Linked DNA regions of Prochlorococcus marinus str. MIT 0918. The protein of the gene in region 1 binds, or shares a complex with, the protein of each later gene. Links are inferred from orthologs where the notes say so. Each region holds a gene or a part of one and is shown on either strand. Other genes may lie near its edges.

Region 1 (8,904 bases):
ATTAGGATGTAATTTACGTAAGGTTCTTACTATAGGGAGAATTCTATTTAGTTCTTCTTCTGGGCTAACAAAATTAGCTCCCGGGCGAGTACTTTGTCCACCTATATCTAATATATCAACTCCAGATTTTATATGCTGCTTTGCCTTATTTATAGCATCTTCTGGTTTATAATATAAACCTCCATCACTAAATGAATCAGGAGTAATATTAAGAACTCCCATTATAGAGGTGTTTTTTTTATATATAATTTCTAGCAAAAGATTAGTTTTCAATATTAAAATTAGCTATTCTTCCAAAACTTATTGGGTCTAATGATGCTCCTCCTACTAGCACTCCATCAATATCACTCATTGACATAATTTCATCAATGTTCGAAGGCTTAACTGAACCGCCATATTGGATTACTAGATCTGAAGTTCCTACCCATTCTCTTATTAGTCCACAAATTCTATTTGCCTCTTTTGATTCACATGTTCTTCCTGTACCAATCGCCCAGATTGGTTCATATGCAATTACAAGATTATTAGCATCTAATTGTTCTAGGCCTTGTTCAACTTGACGCCTAATTACACGCTCAGCTTCACCTCGTTCTCTCTGTTCAATACTTTCTCCTACACAAACGATAGGTATTAAACCATTTGACTGTGCTGACCTAGCGCGAAGATTAATTTGTTCATCACTTTCACTAAAATATTTTCTTGGTTCACTATGACCAACTATTGCGTAGCGTACTTCATGCTCTAATAGCATTTGTGGTGAGATTTCTGCTGTAAAAGCACCTTGATCCTCCCAATGAACATTCTGACTTGATATAAAGACATCTGTTTCTTTTAAAAGAGAACTTAAGGTAGAAATTGCAGTAAATGGGGGTGCTATTACAACATCACGATCTGAGGGAAATTCCTTAGCTAAAGGTAAAAACTTAGTCATATATTCAACTGCTGAAGCACATGTCATGTGCATCTTCCAATTACCAGCAATAACTGTTTTACGCACTCTTAGTCCCTCGTAATTAATCGCTATTATCTAACTTACGGCCTAGGGGTTGATTATTTGAAAAGATGTACTCATTGTTAGCCAAAGAGACAAGATCACCCTGACGTAATTGTCTGCCGCGTCTAGTCTCTATGAAACCATTTACTGCTACATGTCCACCACTAATAAGGTGTTTTGCCTGACCTCCAGATCCAGCAACTCCAATCCATTTTAAAAATTGATCCAATTTCATAAAAAAAGACAGTCAAAAAAATGATTTCAAGTTCAGAATTTAGCTTCAAAAGGTTAGTGCCACTTTTATCCCCCTATTCGCATCAAATATTTTTAGGGGGGATTTTTATGATTATCTATGTAGCATGTTGGCCCCTACTAGCTTGGTTGGCAGGAAAACTCATTCCAGCAATAGGAGAAGGTGATTTAGAAACAGTAATAAAAATAATAGTCCAATCTCTACTAGTTTTTTTAATTCAAAAATCATCTCAATACCTTCAAGATACTATTTTGGCCAAACCAGCCCTAAAAATAAGTCAGGAATTGAGACAAAATATATTTAACAAGTTACAAAAAATAAAAATAGAATCAATAGAAAAACTTTCTACAGGAGATATAACATATAGATTAACAGAAGATGCAGATAGAGTAGGTGAGGTTATATATAAAACAATCCAAGACACCCTACCATGTACATTTCAATTGATAGCTGTTATAGGTTATATGTTCTTTCTAGATATAAATCTATCACTGGCAACTATTCTATTAGCACCAATAATTTCATTATTAGTTGGTAAATTTGGAGAGCAAGTGTTATTAACAACAGAAAGAAGTCAGAAACAAATAAGCAATCTTGCAAGTTTACTTTCTGAATCTATACAAATATTACCTCTTATAAGAGCCTTTGGATCAGAGAAATGGTTACAGAAAAGATTTAACGATGAAGTAGAACTCCATAGATATGCAAAATATAAATCGTTAAAACAAATAGCTTTGCAACATCCTGTAATTGGATTTATAGAAGCTCTAGGCATATTAATAGTTCTAGCTATAGGTGCCTTAAGAATTCAAACAGGTGCAATTAATGGACAAGAGTTTAGTAGTTTCTTTGCAGCTTTATTAATGTTAATTGATCCTATTAGCCATTTAACTACAAATTTTAATGAACTTCAACAAGGGCAAGCATCACTTAAAAGACTACGAGAAATTGAGAATGAGCCTATAGAACCAGAGATTAATAATATTCCTAATAAAATATCAAGAGATCATGGAAGAATACATTTTAATAATGTATCTTTCTCTTATGTAAATAACAAGCAAGTAATTAATAGCATATCCATAAATATTAATCCAGGAGAAATGGTAGCCTTAGTAGGCCCCTCAGGCGCTGGTAAAAGCACAATATTTTCTCTACTGTTAAAGTTCATCAGTCCTCAGAAAGGTGAGATTTATATTGATGGCAACAATATATCAATTACTAATACTAAAGAAATAAGGAAGAGAATGGCTATTGTTCCTCAAAAAGTTAACATTCTTTCAGGCTCAATTATAGAAAGCATTAGGTTTGGAAGAAAGTATACACTTGAGGATGTTATTGAAGCAGCTAAAATAGCTAATGCTCATGAATTCATAATGAACTTTCCTAATAAATATAATACTTATATAGAAGAAAGAGGCACTAATTTATCAGGTGGACAATTACAAAGAATTTCTATCGCAAGAGCTGTTCTAGGTAATCCATCGATATTGTTATTAGATGAAGCCACTAGTGCACTTGATGCAGAAGCTGAGAGATCTGTTCAAATGGGATTATCTCAAGCAATGAAAAACAGAACAGTTTTGGTAATAGCGCACAGATTATCTACGACCCAAGAAGCAGATAAAATTATTCTTCTTGAAGAAGGTACAGTTAAAGAGATAGGCAAGCATGATGATCTAATGAAAAGTGATGGAAAATATAGAGATCTATGTGAAAAACAATTTATTAGAGATAAAAGACAATTAAATTAACTAATGTAATTATTATTAATTAATAAATTTACTACTATATAATAATAAAAATATCTAATTTAAATGGCTATCCCTTATAAAGAACAATCAGACCCGATACTTACATTTGATGGTAAACGCTATAATGTAAAAGAATTACCAGATGAAACAAAGGAAATTCTAAAAGGGCTTCAAGTAGCAGATAATCAACTAAGGCTATATGAAGATACACTTAAAGTATTGGCAGTTGGCAGGCAATCTATGGCTAAACAACTTAGTGAAAGTCTGAGAAATATTAAATCCTTAGAAGAAAAGTGAATTAATTTTTCTAATCAATTAACTTACTATTTGTGGATATCTTGCAATGCATTCACAGATATATCCTCATTTTGTAGTGCATAAATACCCTCTACCGCAGCTCTAGCACCAGCTAAAGTAGTAAGAGTTGGAACTGAGTAATCAAGCGCAGCCCTTCGTAAATATTTATCATCATGAATGGCTTGCCTACCAATAGGTGTATTAATAATCAGCTGAATATGACCAGACCTAATCTGATCCTCAATGTTAGGTCTACCTTCATGGACTTTTAACACTTTTAAAACTTCAATACCTGCTTTTGATATAAATTCTGCAGTACCAGATGTAGCTCTCAATGAAAACCCCAAATCAACAAGGCCTTGCGCAATAGGAATCAAACCTGACTTATCCCTATCATTAGCAGATAAAAATACTATTCCCTTAGTTGGGAGAGCCTCTCCTGCTGAAATTTCTGACTTTGCGTATGCCATACCAAAATTATTTGCTGAGGACATAACTTCACCAGTGGATCTCATCTCAGGACCTAAAACACTGTCAGATCCAGGAAACTTTCTAAAAGGCAATACAGCTTCTTTTATGGTTTGCAGTGGAGGAACTGGTTCATTGTGTATCCCTAGTTCACTTAATGTTTTTCCTATAAGAAGACTTGTAGCTAATCTTGCTATAGGTAATCCAGTTGCCTTAGAAACAAAAGGAACTGTCCTTGAGGCTCTTGGATTAGCCTCAATAATAAATACTTTTTCTATACCCAAAATATCTTTTTGAACAGCAAACTGAAGGTTTATTAATCCAGTTACATTTAATGAATTAGATATAGATTTTGTCCATTGTTTTATAATTTCAATAGAACTTTGAGAAAGTGATACTGATGGCAAGCAACAAGCTGAATCTCCAGAATGAACTCCAGCTGGTTCTATATGTTCCATAAGGCCAGCAATAACAACATTACCAGTAGAATCTGATAAAGCATCTACATCTACCTCAATAGCATTTTCTAAATATTGATCTATCAACACTGGGTGATCAGGTTCAACCTTAACGGCCTGTTTCATATATGTTTGTAATTCATTCTTCTCATAAACTATTTCCATTGCTCTACCACCAAGAACATAAGAGGGTCTAACAACTAAAGGGTATGAAATCTTTTTCGCAACTTGTTCTGCTTCAAATGATGATCTAGCAATTCCATTTTTAGGTTGTCGGATCTTTAATTGATTTAATATCTGATCAAATTGTTCTCTATCTTCTGCTGTATCTATTGAAGTAGGAGATGTTCCAAGTATTTTTGCGCCTGATTTTTTCCCGTCTTCAGATTGTAACCATTTAAAGATAGGAATAGAAAGTTTTAGAGGTGTTTGTCCTCCAAACTGAATTATTACGCCATCTGGTCTTTCTTGCTCAATAACATTCAAGACATCTTCTAAAGTTAAAGGTTCAAAATAAAGACAATCACTAGTGTCATAATCAGTTGAAACAGTTTCTGGATTACTATTAAGCATTATTGTATTGAAGCCTTCTTTCTGTAATTGAAATGAAGCATGACAACAACAATAATCAAATTCGATTCCCTGACCTATTCTATTAGGACCACCTCCTAGAATCAGTATTTTCTTATTTTTAAATTTATTAATTTCTGACAATTGTTTTTTTTCTATGGTAGTTCCATCAGAATTAATTAGATAAAAAGGCTTTTCATATGTAGAGTAATGATAGGGTGTACTTGACTCAAACTCTGCTGCACATGTATCTACAGTTTTATAAGTAGGTATTATATTATATTTCTTTCTTATAGACCTAATATCATATTCACTAATACTAAAAGAATCTCCTATTTGAATATCTGAAAATCCTAATTGCTTAAGCTCAAATAAAAATTTGGGGTCTAAATTACTAATATTGTTAAGTTTTTTTAGCCTTGTTTCTGCGTTAACTATATTTCTTAATTTTGATAGGAACCAAAGGTCAATGTGCGATAGAGAATTTATATAATCATCAGATTTACCATTTAACATTGCTAATTTAATTGCTATTATTCTATCTGGCGAAGGAACTCTTAAGAATCTATCAATTTCACTTAAGCCAAAAGGAAGATTATTTTCATCAAATGACCAACCTGATAAACCAGTTTCTAATGATCGCAAAGCTTTTTGAAAAGACTCCTCAAAACATCTACCTATAGCCATCACTTCACCAACAGATTTCATGGATGTATTTAAAATTGCAGGAGATCCATTAAATTTTTCAAACGCAAAACGAGGGATTTTAGTAACGATATAATCAATTGTTGGCTCAAAACATGAAGGAGTTTTTGTTGTTATATCATTAGTTATCTCATCTAATCTATAACCAACAGCCAAAAGTGCTGCGATTTTTGCAATCGGAAATCCTGTCGCTTTACTTGCTAATGCTGAAGATCTTGAAACCCTCGGATTCATTTCAATAACGATTACTTCACCATCAATAGGGTTAATAGCAAATTGAATATTACTACCACCAGTTGCAACACCTATTTCTCTAATAATTTTAATAGATTGATCTCTTAACCTTTGATATTCTTTATCAGTTAATGTTTGCGCTGGAGCAACAGTTATAGAATCACCAGTATGTACCCCCATTGGATCAAAATTCTCTATACTACATACAATAACTACATTATCTGATATATCTCTCATTACTTCTAATTCAAATTCCTTCCATCCCAATAAAGACTTTTCTATAAGTATTTGAGATACTGGACTAGATTCTATACCTGATTTACAGATCTCTATAAACTCCTCTTCATTATAAGCAATACCACCTCCAGTACCACCTAAGGTAAAAGCAGGTCTAATTATTCTAGGAAAAGAATGTATATTAGAACCAACAATCTTAGCCTCCTCAATATCACAAGCTATTCCAGATGGACATACATTTACTCCTATTTTTTCCATACTACTTTTAAACAATTGACGATCTTCAGCCTTTTTAATTGAAATTAAATCTGCTCCTATTAGTTCAACTCCAAACTTTTTCAAATTTCCAGATTCAGATAAATCTACTGCTGCGTTAAGAGCCGTTTGTCCTCCCATAGTTGGCAAAAGAGCATCAGGCCTCTCTAATTCAATGATTTTTGTTATGACCTCTGTGGTTAAAGGTTCTATATATGTCCTGTCTGCCATTTCAGGATCTGTCATGATCGAGGCAGGATTTGAATTAACAAGAATAACTTCATATCCCTCATTCTTGAGGGCTTTGCAGGCTTGAGTACCTGAATAGTCGAATTCACAGGCCTGGCCAATAACAATTGGACCTGAACCAAGAATTAATATGCGACGTATATCTTTACGCCGTGGCATTGTTTTTAATAATTTGCTCTGATTTTCATGTAGCTTCTATTCAAGCTGATAAGAGTCAGCTAACCAAGTCGCTACTAACATACAAATAATAGCTAAGTTGTTTGGATTGAGAAGCTAAACCATGAGCGAGCTACAGCGTTTAAAAGGACTACTTCCACCTGAAAATCAAAGCTGGGTTTTCGTAGAACCTGCAGCAGCTATAGATCCTCCTCTTATCGACTTGGAAGAGATTGGAAGAGATGAAGTTGAAATACAAATAGATATAGAACAATGGGAAACATTTGCACTTGATCATAGAAATTTACTTTTCTGGCATGAAGTTGGAAGAATTCAAAACGATACAATTCCAAGAGATGGCTGGGAGATGGCAGCTCTAGCTATTGGTCTTGGTGGTGCAATTGGAGAATTATGGGTTCAAGATGGTTTATTACTTTTAATGGCTTTAGGACTTTCTGGTTTTGCAGGTTACAGACTTTATTTAAAAAACAATTCAGAAAAGAGAATACAAGATGCCATTTCGGCTGACGAAAGAGCAATTGATCTGGCATGTAGGTTTGGATATAGTGTTCCTAATGCTTATAAAAGTCTTGGGGGAGCACTTAAAGATTTAATCGAAAAAACACGTAAAAAGAAAAAAAGATCATTTTACGAAGATAGGCTAGAGGCACTTAGGAAAAGTGCAGAAAGAGCAAGAGCAGAAATGGCGTCACAGGAAGGCTCTAGTCAATCAATAACGAGTGAAAATGTATATGGATAGTAAAAGGTTAATTAAGATTGCTGCAGAAGCAGCAGATAATCTTAAAGCTTCGAATATTAAGTTGATTCAAATTGAAAAGGTTTCAAGCCTTGCTGATTGGATTATGATTAGCGAAGGTTTATCAGACGTTCAAGTAAGATCAATAGTTAAAGCAATTGAAATTAAATTAAATGAAGATGCAAACTTATTACCTTTAAGAAAAGAAGGTGTTATCGAAGCAAAGTGGGCTTTGCTTGATTATGGAGACATAATAATTAATATATTTCAACCTAAGGAAAGAAAGTACTATGAACTAGAAGCCTTTTGGAGCAATGGAATAACCCATAATTATTCAGAACAGTATTGATCAAATAACCTTGAAACAATCAAATTACAGTCCTGTTCCTATAAAACAAATACCATTACAGGAATTCATTGAATTATCTAAATCAATTTTTTTTTCTTGGCCATTAAAAGGGTCTATTCAACTTAATATAAGGTTATTTATAACTTGGTTATTATTTCTACCAATATTTCTAATCATAATTAGTGGTAGCTATTCTCTAAAAAATGATCTGTTTAATTATTTAATCATTTCTTTTTTATCTAGTCTCCTTATACCTTTCATCTTATTAATAAGACAATTACTTGGATGGAGTTATGTTTACAAAAGGCTTAAATCTGAAGCTATTAACTATGAAGAAACAGATTGGCATGATGGTCAAAGTTGGAAAAAACCCATTATTTGGCAGAATAGAGATAAACTAGTTGCAAATAATGACCTAATGCCAATATTAACAACGTTAAAAAGATCACTCTTTGTGCTAACGTTAATCTTTATATTTTCATCCTCTCTAATAGTATACAAATTCAACTAAATTAATGAACATTAATAAAAATATGAACTTAGATAATATGAATAGGAATTACTTAAGAGTTTATCTTAAGAGAAACTCATCTATAGAGTCTGTTCATATAGTTAATGCTGTTATATGTGACAAAAAAGGCCGGATATTAATGAAAGCTGGAGATCCAAAATACACAACATTTATAAGATCTGCATTAAAACCATTCCAAGCTATTCCTTTTGTAAGTTCAGGTGCTTATAAAAATTCATTATTAGATGAAAAAACACTTGCAATAGCATGTAGTTCCCATGCTGGAACAACAAATCATGCTCGGCAATCATTTAAAATTTTATGGTATTCAAAAATTGAAGCTTCTCAACTTCAATGCCCAATACCAGAAGGAAAAAATAATAGACTTGAACATAATTGTTCTGGAAAACATGCTGCATTTTTAGCAACCTGTAAAAAAATGAATTGGCCATTAAATAATTATTTAGATATTAATCATCCTCTTCAAATTGAAATTAATAGAAGAGTTTCAGAACTAATTGGAATACCGCGTGAAGAACTCATCTCAGCCAAAGATGATTGCGGTGCACCTACACTAAAAATGCAACTTGATCAAATGGCGTTACTTTATGCACATTTAGGAGATTCAACACATAGCGAATTAGAACAAATTAATCGAGC
Region 2 (7,432 bases), 160 kb from region 1 along the record:
ACCAAAGCAATGTTCTTTCGAAGATCCTCTAGCTTAAGATCAAGAATATCATTACCGTCTAAGAATAATTGGTTTCTTTTTATATTTACCATTCTGCATAAAGCTCTGGCAAGAGTTGTTTTTCCGCAACCAACTGGGCCTACTATTGCAACTAACTCTCCTGGATTAATTGAAAAATTTATATCCTTTATAATATTTTTACCATTATCTTCATACCTAACGGAAAGATTTTTGGCTTTTAACTTTCCTTTGATTGGTTTATTTAAAGGGCTATTATTAATGTTATCTTTAATAAGAGGTTCGTTATTAAGTAATTCTTCTACACGCTCTAGGCTAACCTGACCTAATTGAAAAGTATTTAGAGTAAAGCCTAATAGAGCAGTTGGGAATACTAATCTTTCTACATATAATATTAGTGCGATTAGGCCTCCAATCGTAAGAGAGCCTTTCTCAATAAAACTGCTCCCTAAAGCAAGAATTAAAAGTAATGATATTGAAGAAATTCCCTGCAAAAGTGGGAATAGTGTACTGGCTGTTCTAGCTAAATTTATTGCTGCATTTTTATAATTATTATTTAAACTTGAGAATGCTTTTTCTTCGGCAACCTCTTGACCATAAATTTTTATAGCACTTATTCCTGAAAGATCTTCTTGAATTAATTCGCTGAGACTTGATAGTGCTTCTTGTTGTCGCTTGCGTTGTTTGACCATTCTGCCTCCAAAAAGCCTAACAGTTCCTAGCATTATTGGATAAAGAGATATGGAAACAACAGTTAAAAAAGGGTTAATTGCTAGCATTGCTGGAATTGTGAATGCATAGGCAAGGAAGGTATTGGTAAGACTCAATATTGCGAAGCCAAGCAGTCTCCTAATGTTTTCTATGTCACTGGTTGCTCTGGTAATAACCTCTCCACTTCCTATACCTTGGACCCATCCTGGATCTTGTATGAGCATATGATCGAAAAGTCTTTGTCTTAGATTTACTTCTACTTGCCTACCAACTCCGAATACCAGTTGCCTAGACAAAAGTCGAACTAAACCCATAACTGTTGCAAGGATAATTATCCATGCTGATTTGCTTAGTACATCGTTAAAGGAAAATCCTTCTTTTAAGGCATCTATGATGCGACGAACTTCAAAAGGTATTGCTACGCTTAGTATATTTACAATTATTAGGCTCACTCCTCCCAATATCAAAGTGTTTTTATGAGGCCTTAAATATCTTTTTATTAGATCAATCCTAAAAACTGCCATGATTTGAAAACTCTAATAATTAATCTATATCGGTAAGGATGAAAGTTGATATATTAGTTTTCTTAAGTAAGGCTTTTGCTTAATGGAAGGACAGAACCATCCACTGTACATAGTAGATCGTGAACACCTAAACAGATTGATATCTAAAGACATGCCAGAAGACGAAGACTTGCTTAACATTGCTAGGTTGTTAATGAGATATGAGGGCTTCCCTGGAGCCAAGGATATTCAATTGGATATAGCTAAAATTTTAAAATCTTGGGGAATGACTCAGGAGACACTTAATTCTAAAACAAGAGATATTTGGTCAAAAGGGTATAGACCTTCTAATTATGCAGATGAGAATCTAGGGTCAAGTTTTGATACATCAGATAATTCTTCAAGTTGATTTTAATTGGATAATTTCTTTCTCTTAAACTCTTTTATAAAAATTTTTCAGGTAAGAGTTAGAAATATCTCTATGATTTGGCCCAGAGTGCATAGCACCTGACTTTTCTTTGAGCGTATTTTATGTCGACTGTCTCTTGGCCAAAACTACTTGAAAAGGTTTTATCAGCTGAAGAACTGAATTCATTGGAAGCCAAAACTCTTATGAATGCCTGGCTCAAGGAAGAACTTTTACCTGTACAAACAGGAGCTTTTTTAACTGCTTTAAGAGCTAAGCCTGTTTCAGGTCTAGAGCTTTCTACTATGGCTGAAGTTCTTAGAGACGCATGTGAATATTCTTTGAATCTTTCTGAATCGTTTTTGGTAGATACATGTGGTACAGGGGGGGATGGAGCAGATACTTTTAACATCTCAACAGCAGTGGCATTTGTTTCTGCTGCTTGTGGAGTAACTATTGCTAAGCATGGAAACCGAAGTGCAAGTGGAAAGGTTGGTTCTGCAGATGTTCTTGAAGAACTTGGGATAAATTTAAATGCGCCTCTTGAATTAGTTGCTAATGCTATTGAAAAGACAAATATTACATTTTTATTTGCACCTGTTTGGCATTCTTCTTTAGTTAATTTGGCTCCATTAAGAAAAAGCCTAGGAATAAGAACTATTTTTAATCTGCTTGGACCGTTAGTAAATCCATTTCGTCCTAAAGCGCAAGTGTTAGGTGTCGCGAAACAAGAATTGCTAGACCCAATGGTAGTCGCAATGAAAAACCTTGGCCTAAAAAGAGCCGTAGTTGTTCATGGAGGAGGAGGTTTGGATGAAGCATCTCTCGAAGGCAGTAATGATTTTAGATTTCTTGAAAATGGCCATATAAATTCCAAAGTGATTAATATCAAAGAATTAGGGCTTAAACCTGTATCAAATGATGAGCTTAAAGGTGGCTCATTGATAACAAATAAAGAGATTCTTCAAACTGTTTTGCAAGGTGAAGGCACCCAAGCTCAAAAGGATGTAGTAGCCCTTAACACTTCTTTGGTTTTATGGGCTTCAGGAGTTGAGATTGATATAAGTAAGGGAGTGAAAATAGCTTTAGAATCTATGGAATCTGGTAGGCCTTGGGAAAAATTTAATGAGTTAAAAGGATTTTTAGAATAAATATTTTTAGAATGACAAGTTTTTTATTATTATTTTAATATGACTACTTTTGAGAAAGACGATGCAATTTTGCTTTTATCTGATGGCACTTTAATAAAAGGAAAGTCTTTTGGAAGTAAAGGTACTGTAATAGGTGAAATAGTATTTAATACTGGCATAACCGGATATCAAGAGGTTTTAACTGATCCAAGTTATTTTGGGCAATTAATAACATTTACATACCCTGAACTAGGTAATACTGGAGTGAATTCTGAAGATAATGAATCTGATTCCCCATATGCAAAAGGTGTTATCGTAAGAAACTTTGCTCGAACACCTAGTAATTGGCGTGCAAATATCACTTTTGAAAAATGGCTTAAAGAAGAGAATGTTGTTGGCATATATGGTGTTGACACAAGAGAACTTGTAAGGCATTTAAGAAGCTCTGGAACTATGAATGCTCTTATTTGCTCTGAATTGAAAGAAGTTTCTTTGTCTAGTTTGTTAGAAAGAATTCAAGCTGCTCCTATCATGAAGGGACTTAATTTAGCTGAAAAAGTTACTACGACAAAGTTTTACAAATGGGACACAACTGCTATTCCAGAATTTGATAAAAGATTGAAATTGGAACCACAAATTCCTTTTAAGGTTGTAGCTATTGATTTTGGGATTAAACGATCAATTTTGAACCGGCTTGTAGCACATGGCTGTGAAGTTGTTGTGCTGCCTTCGAATGCAGGCTATAAAGATGTATTGGATTTAGAACCAGAAGGAATCTTCTTTTCAAATGGACCTGGTGATCCAGCTGCTGTTAAGGAAGGAATTGATTTAGCTAAAAGATTAATTGAAGAAAGAGATTTACCTATGTTTGGCATATGTCTAGGCCATCAAATCTTAGGTTTGGCTCTAGGTGGTAAAACTTTTAAATTGACCTATGGACATAGAGGTTTAAATCATCCATGTGGCATAAGTGGCCGTGTTGAAATTACTAGCCAAAATCATGGCTTTGCTCTTGAAGCAGAATCATTAAATTCAAACAATGTAGATATTACTCATTTAAATCTTAATGATGGGACAGTAGCAGGCATAGCAATGTGTAACAGACCTGTTTTCGGGATTCAATATCACCCAGAAGCCAGTCCAGGGCCTCATGATGCAGATTATCATTTTGCACGTTTTGCTGAAGTAATGTCAGAACGACGTTGAATCGTGGTTGACTTGCTCATTGATAACTACACTTCTTTTGAGAAGCATTAGGGAGGATTGGTCCCATAAACGATTTACAACGATTGACCGTTTCTTTGCGGGGTGGGTCTGAGAAAAAGAAAGGCTGTTTGGTTTTTTATTTCACTGGACAGCTAGATGCTTATTCAGAGAAGCAATTTACAAATTTTGTTAATGAAAAGTTCACCGCAAATAAATTGCCCGTTGTCTTGGATTTAACAAAAATTGATTTTATAGATTCTTCTGGATTAGGAGTTATTGTTCATTTTGCTAAAACTTGTAAGAAGGCTAAGAAATCTCTTGGTGTTGTTGGTAATGCAAGAGTTGTTCAAACAATAAAACTTGTTCGTCTAGAAGATTATCTTCATTTGTCATCAGACTTAAGTAAGGCTCTTAGCCAAGTTGCGGCTTGACTAATTGGATTCGATCTTTACAACCATCAGGTTCTCCTGATGATCTAGGACCTATTCAATTAGCTTGGTTAGGAGATGCCGTTTGGGAGATGCATCAAAGACTTCGCCTATGTCAGAAACCAGCTAGAGCAAAAGATCTTCATGATTTAGTTGTGACTAAGGTTAAGGCGGAAGCACAAGCAGAAGCCCTTTCATCTTTAGAGATTCATTTAACTGAAATTGAAAGAAATTTTGTTAAACGAGGACGCAATCGAGTTTGTCGTGGCTCTCGTAAGATAAATATTGCTATTTATGGAAAGGCAACTGGATTCGAAACTCTAATCGGATGGTTGTTTTTAAAAAACCCAATTCGCCTTGCACAATTATTGGATCAATTAGATGCAATTCAATCTGATAAACCTTTATTAAAATAATGAGCTTTAAAGATCGCCGGGGCAGAAAAACATCTCGATCTTCTTCAATAGAAGGTAGGAAATATCGTGGCAACCCTTCTTCAATGAGTTGGCAAGAAACCAATAAAGATCAGTCACAAGGAAAAACTTATAGAAAAGCTTCAAGAGCTTTTAGCGAAAATTTTGTTGATAATGAAAATCAAAAAAGAGACTTAAGGAATAAGAAAAATAAATCAACTTCTAATCAGAGCTTCTCTAGTCCTACAAGAGAATGGGGCCGCGTACAATCAAAAAGAAATACAGACAGATTTTCTAATAATTCCGAAGAGGTAAAATATTTTGATAGACGAAGAAAACCTATTTTTCAAAAACACCAAAAAGAAGGATTTATCAATAAAAATCAAAATCATGAGCGAGAAGAAGAAAAGACTGTTTTTCACAATGAGTCAAATGATATTTTTTGGGGTAGGCATGTAATTCAGTCAATTCTTGAGTCTGGTAGGCCTATTCATAGAATTTGGTGTACTGGTGAGATTAGAAGCTCACCTCGTTTTTTTCAACTTTTAAAAGATGCCAAATCTTTAGGTGTTCTAGTTGAAGAAGTTTCTTGGGCAAGATTGGCTCATTTGACTAGTGGTGGTGTTCATCAAGGCATTGCTCTTCAAACAGCAGCATCTGAGACTTTTGACTTAAAGGCTTTGATAGAAGGGTGTAGTTCTTTAGACGAACCTCCTGTTTTGATAGCTCTTGATGGTCTTACGGATCCTCATAATTTAGGTGCAATAGTTAGATCTTCAGAAGCTTTAGGAGCTCATGGAATTATTCTTCCTCAAAGACGAAGTGCAGGATTGACAGGATCTGTAGCAAAAGTAGCTGCAGGTGCATTAGAACATTTACCGGTTGCAAGAGTAGTTAATTTGAATAGAGCTATTGAAGAATTGAAGAGAATTGGATATACAGCTATTGGTTTGGCAGGAGATGGTGATAAAACTGTTAATGAAATTTCGTTTGATGGCCCATTAGTTCTTGTAATAGGGTCTGAAGATAAAGGTCTTTCTCTTCTTACAAGAAAATATTGTGATGAACTTGTAAGAATTCCTTTAAGAGGGGTGACATCTAGTTTGAATGCTTCAGTAGCAACATCAGTATTTATGTATGAGATTGCTCGTCAAGGATGGATGAAAGACCTTTCAGGTCAGGCTCCATCTCCTAAGTTGCTAAGAGCAAAATTGACAACAAAACCTTTAAAAGACTATTAGAGGGTTGCTATGAACAACCTTAAATTATAAAGACAACGTTATATTTTAAAGTTGAAAAATGCTTGATTGATCATTTATATAAAAAAAAACTAAATTTATCATTAGATTTTTTATATCAAAGTAGTAACATAAGAAAAGATCTTTTATAAATTATGGGCCCAATTAGGGCATTTCGAAGCATAGGTAATAGTTTTGGTTTGGCCTGGTGGGCTCGAATCGAAACTAATAATCCTGCTACCACTTATTGGTTTGGACCTTTCTTAACCAAGAGAAGTCTAAAAGCCAAGATGAAATTATTTTTAAATGATTTGTCTGGCGAAGGAATAGGGTCTATCAATCACAGCTATGTTCGCTGTAGAAGAGTTGAACCTTTAACTTTTTGAATTTATCTTCTCTTTGTTTAGATAAGATAGTTTCATATATTAAGTATTTCGGATTAAATAATGACCATAGCTAAATGGCGAGAAAGATTGATCAAGGGAGAAGTGTCTTCTCTTGAACTTGTAGAGAAAAAAATTTCTAGAATAGAAAAACTCGACGGTACTATTCATTCTTTTTTGTATTTACACCATGAAAGAGCGCGGAAATTAGCTTCTCAAATAGATGAAGCTAGAGCTGCTGGTAAAGAGTTACCTCCTTTAGCAGGTATTCCTATAGCCATTAAAGATAATCTATGTACTAGAGGTATACCGACTACATGTTCAAGTCGAATATTAGAAGGATTTATACCACCATATGAATCTACAGCAACCGAAAGACTTTGGAAGTCAGGAGCAATATTAATAGGAAAAACAAATTTAGATGAGTTTGCGATGGGAAGTTCTACAGAGACCTCGACTTTTGGAGCAACTTTTAACCCTTGGGATACTACGAGAGTCCCAGGTGGGAGTTCAGGAGGCAGCGCCGCTGCTGTTGCATCGGGTTTGTGCGTAGCTTCTTTGGGATCTGATACTGGAGGCTCGATACGGCAGCCTGCTTCTTTTTGTGGTGTTGTAGGACTAAAGCCTACTTACGGTAGGGTTAGTAGATGGGGTTTGGTAGCATTTGCGAGTTCATTAGATCAGATCGGCCCTTTCGCTAATAATGTTGCAGACTCTGCAGAACTTTTACAGGTTATAGCAGGAAAAGATCCTAAAGATTCAACATGTTTAGATGTTCCAGTCCCTGACTTTACAGAGCATTTGTCTGCCTCTATATCAGGTTTTCGTGTTGGACTGATTAAAGAATGTTTTAACCAGAAAGGACTTGATTTAGAAGTGAAGGAATCGGTTTTAAAAGCTGCTGCTCACCTTGAATCTCTTGGAGCAGAGGTAATAGAGGTTTCATGTCCTCGTTTTATTGATGGAATAGCTACTTATTATGTAATTGCACCCTCA

Evidence for each region.
Region 2: the proteins of carB (region 1) and carA are in contact, whole or in part, in a solved structure (PDB 1KEE), measured with the Escherichia coli proteins. The link is inferred for Prochlorococcus marinus str. MIT 0918 from one-to-one orthologs.

What each region holds. Positions count from the first base shown.
Region 1 is NZ_CP114780.1:409,326-418,229, forward strand. Bases 3,122-6,957 are described here. They hold carB (carbamoyl-phosphate synthase large subunit), read right to left. Parts: upstream 6,631-6,957; coding sequence 3,322-6,630; downstream 3,122-3,321. Other genes in these bases: O5636_RS02205 (DUF6447 family protein), read left to right, coding at 3,122-3,295; O5636_RS02215 (DUF3318 domain-containing protein), read left to right, coding at 6,752-6,957. In the rest of the region: folP (dihydropteroate synthase), read right to left, coding at 1-273; tpiA (triose-phosphate isomerase), read right to left, coding at 263-997; O5636_RS02195 (RNA-binding S4 domain-containing protein), read right to left, coding at 1,014-1,229; O5636_RS02200 (ABC transporter ATP-binding protein), read left to right, coding at 1,250-2,998; more of O5636_RS02205, read left to right, coding at 3,062-3,121; more of O5636_RS02215, read left to right, coding at 6,958-7,387; rsfS (ribosome silencing factor), read left to right, coding at 7,380-7,733; O5636_RS02225 (CGLD27 family protein), read left to right, coding at 7,744-8,244; O5636_RS02230 (asparaginase), read left to right, coding at 8,267-8,904. UniProt on the Escherichia coli protein: Large subunit of the glutamine-dependent carbamoyl phosphate synthetase (CPSase).
Region 2 is NZ_CP114780.1:565,669-573,100, reverse strand. Bases 2,098-4,901 are described here. They hold carA (glutamine-hydrolyzing carbamoyl-phosphate synthase small subunit), read left to right. Parts: upstream 2,098-2,828; coding sequence 2,829-3,974; downstream 3,975-4,901. Other genes in these bases: rlmB (23S rRNA (guanosine(2251)-2'-O)-methyltransferase RlmB), read left to right, coding at 4,818-4,901; O5636_RS03025 (Mini-ribonuclease 3), read left to right, coding at 4,402-4,818; O5636_RS03030 (STAS domain-containing protein), read left to right, coding at 4,058-4,405; trpD (anthranilate phosphoribosyltransferase), read left to right, coding at 2,098-2,789. Also shown: O5636_RS03050 (ABC transporter ATP-binding protein), read right to left, coding at 1-1,253; O5636_RS03045 (DUF3288 family protein), read left to right, coding at 1,336-1,641; more of trpD, read left to right, coding at 1,764-2,097; more of rlmB, read left to right, coding at 4,902-6,056; O5636_RS03015 (DUF1816 domain-containing protein), read left to right, coding at 6,209-6,439; Asp-tRNA(Asn)/Glu-tRNA(Gln) amidotransferase subunit GatA, read left to right, coding at 6,500-7,432. UniProt on the Escherichia coli protein: Small subunit of the glutamine-dependent carbamoyl phosphate synthetase (CPSase).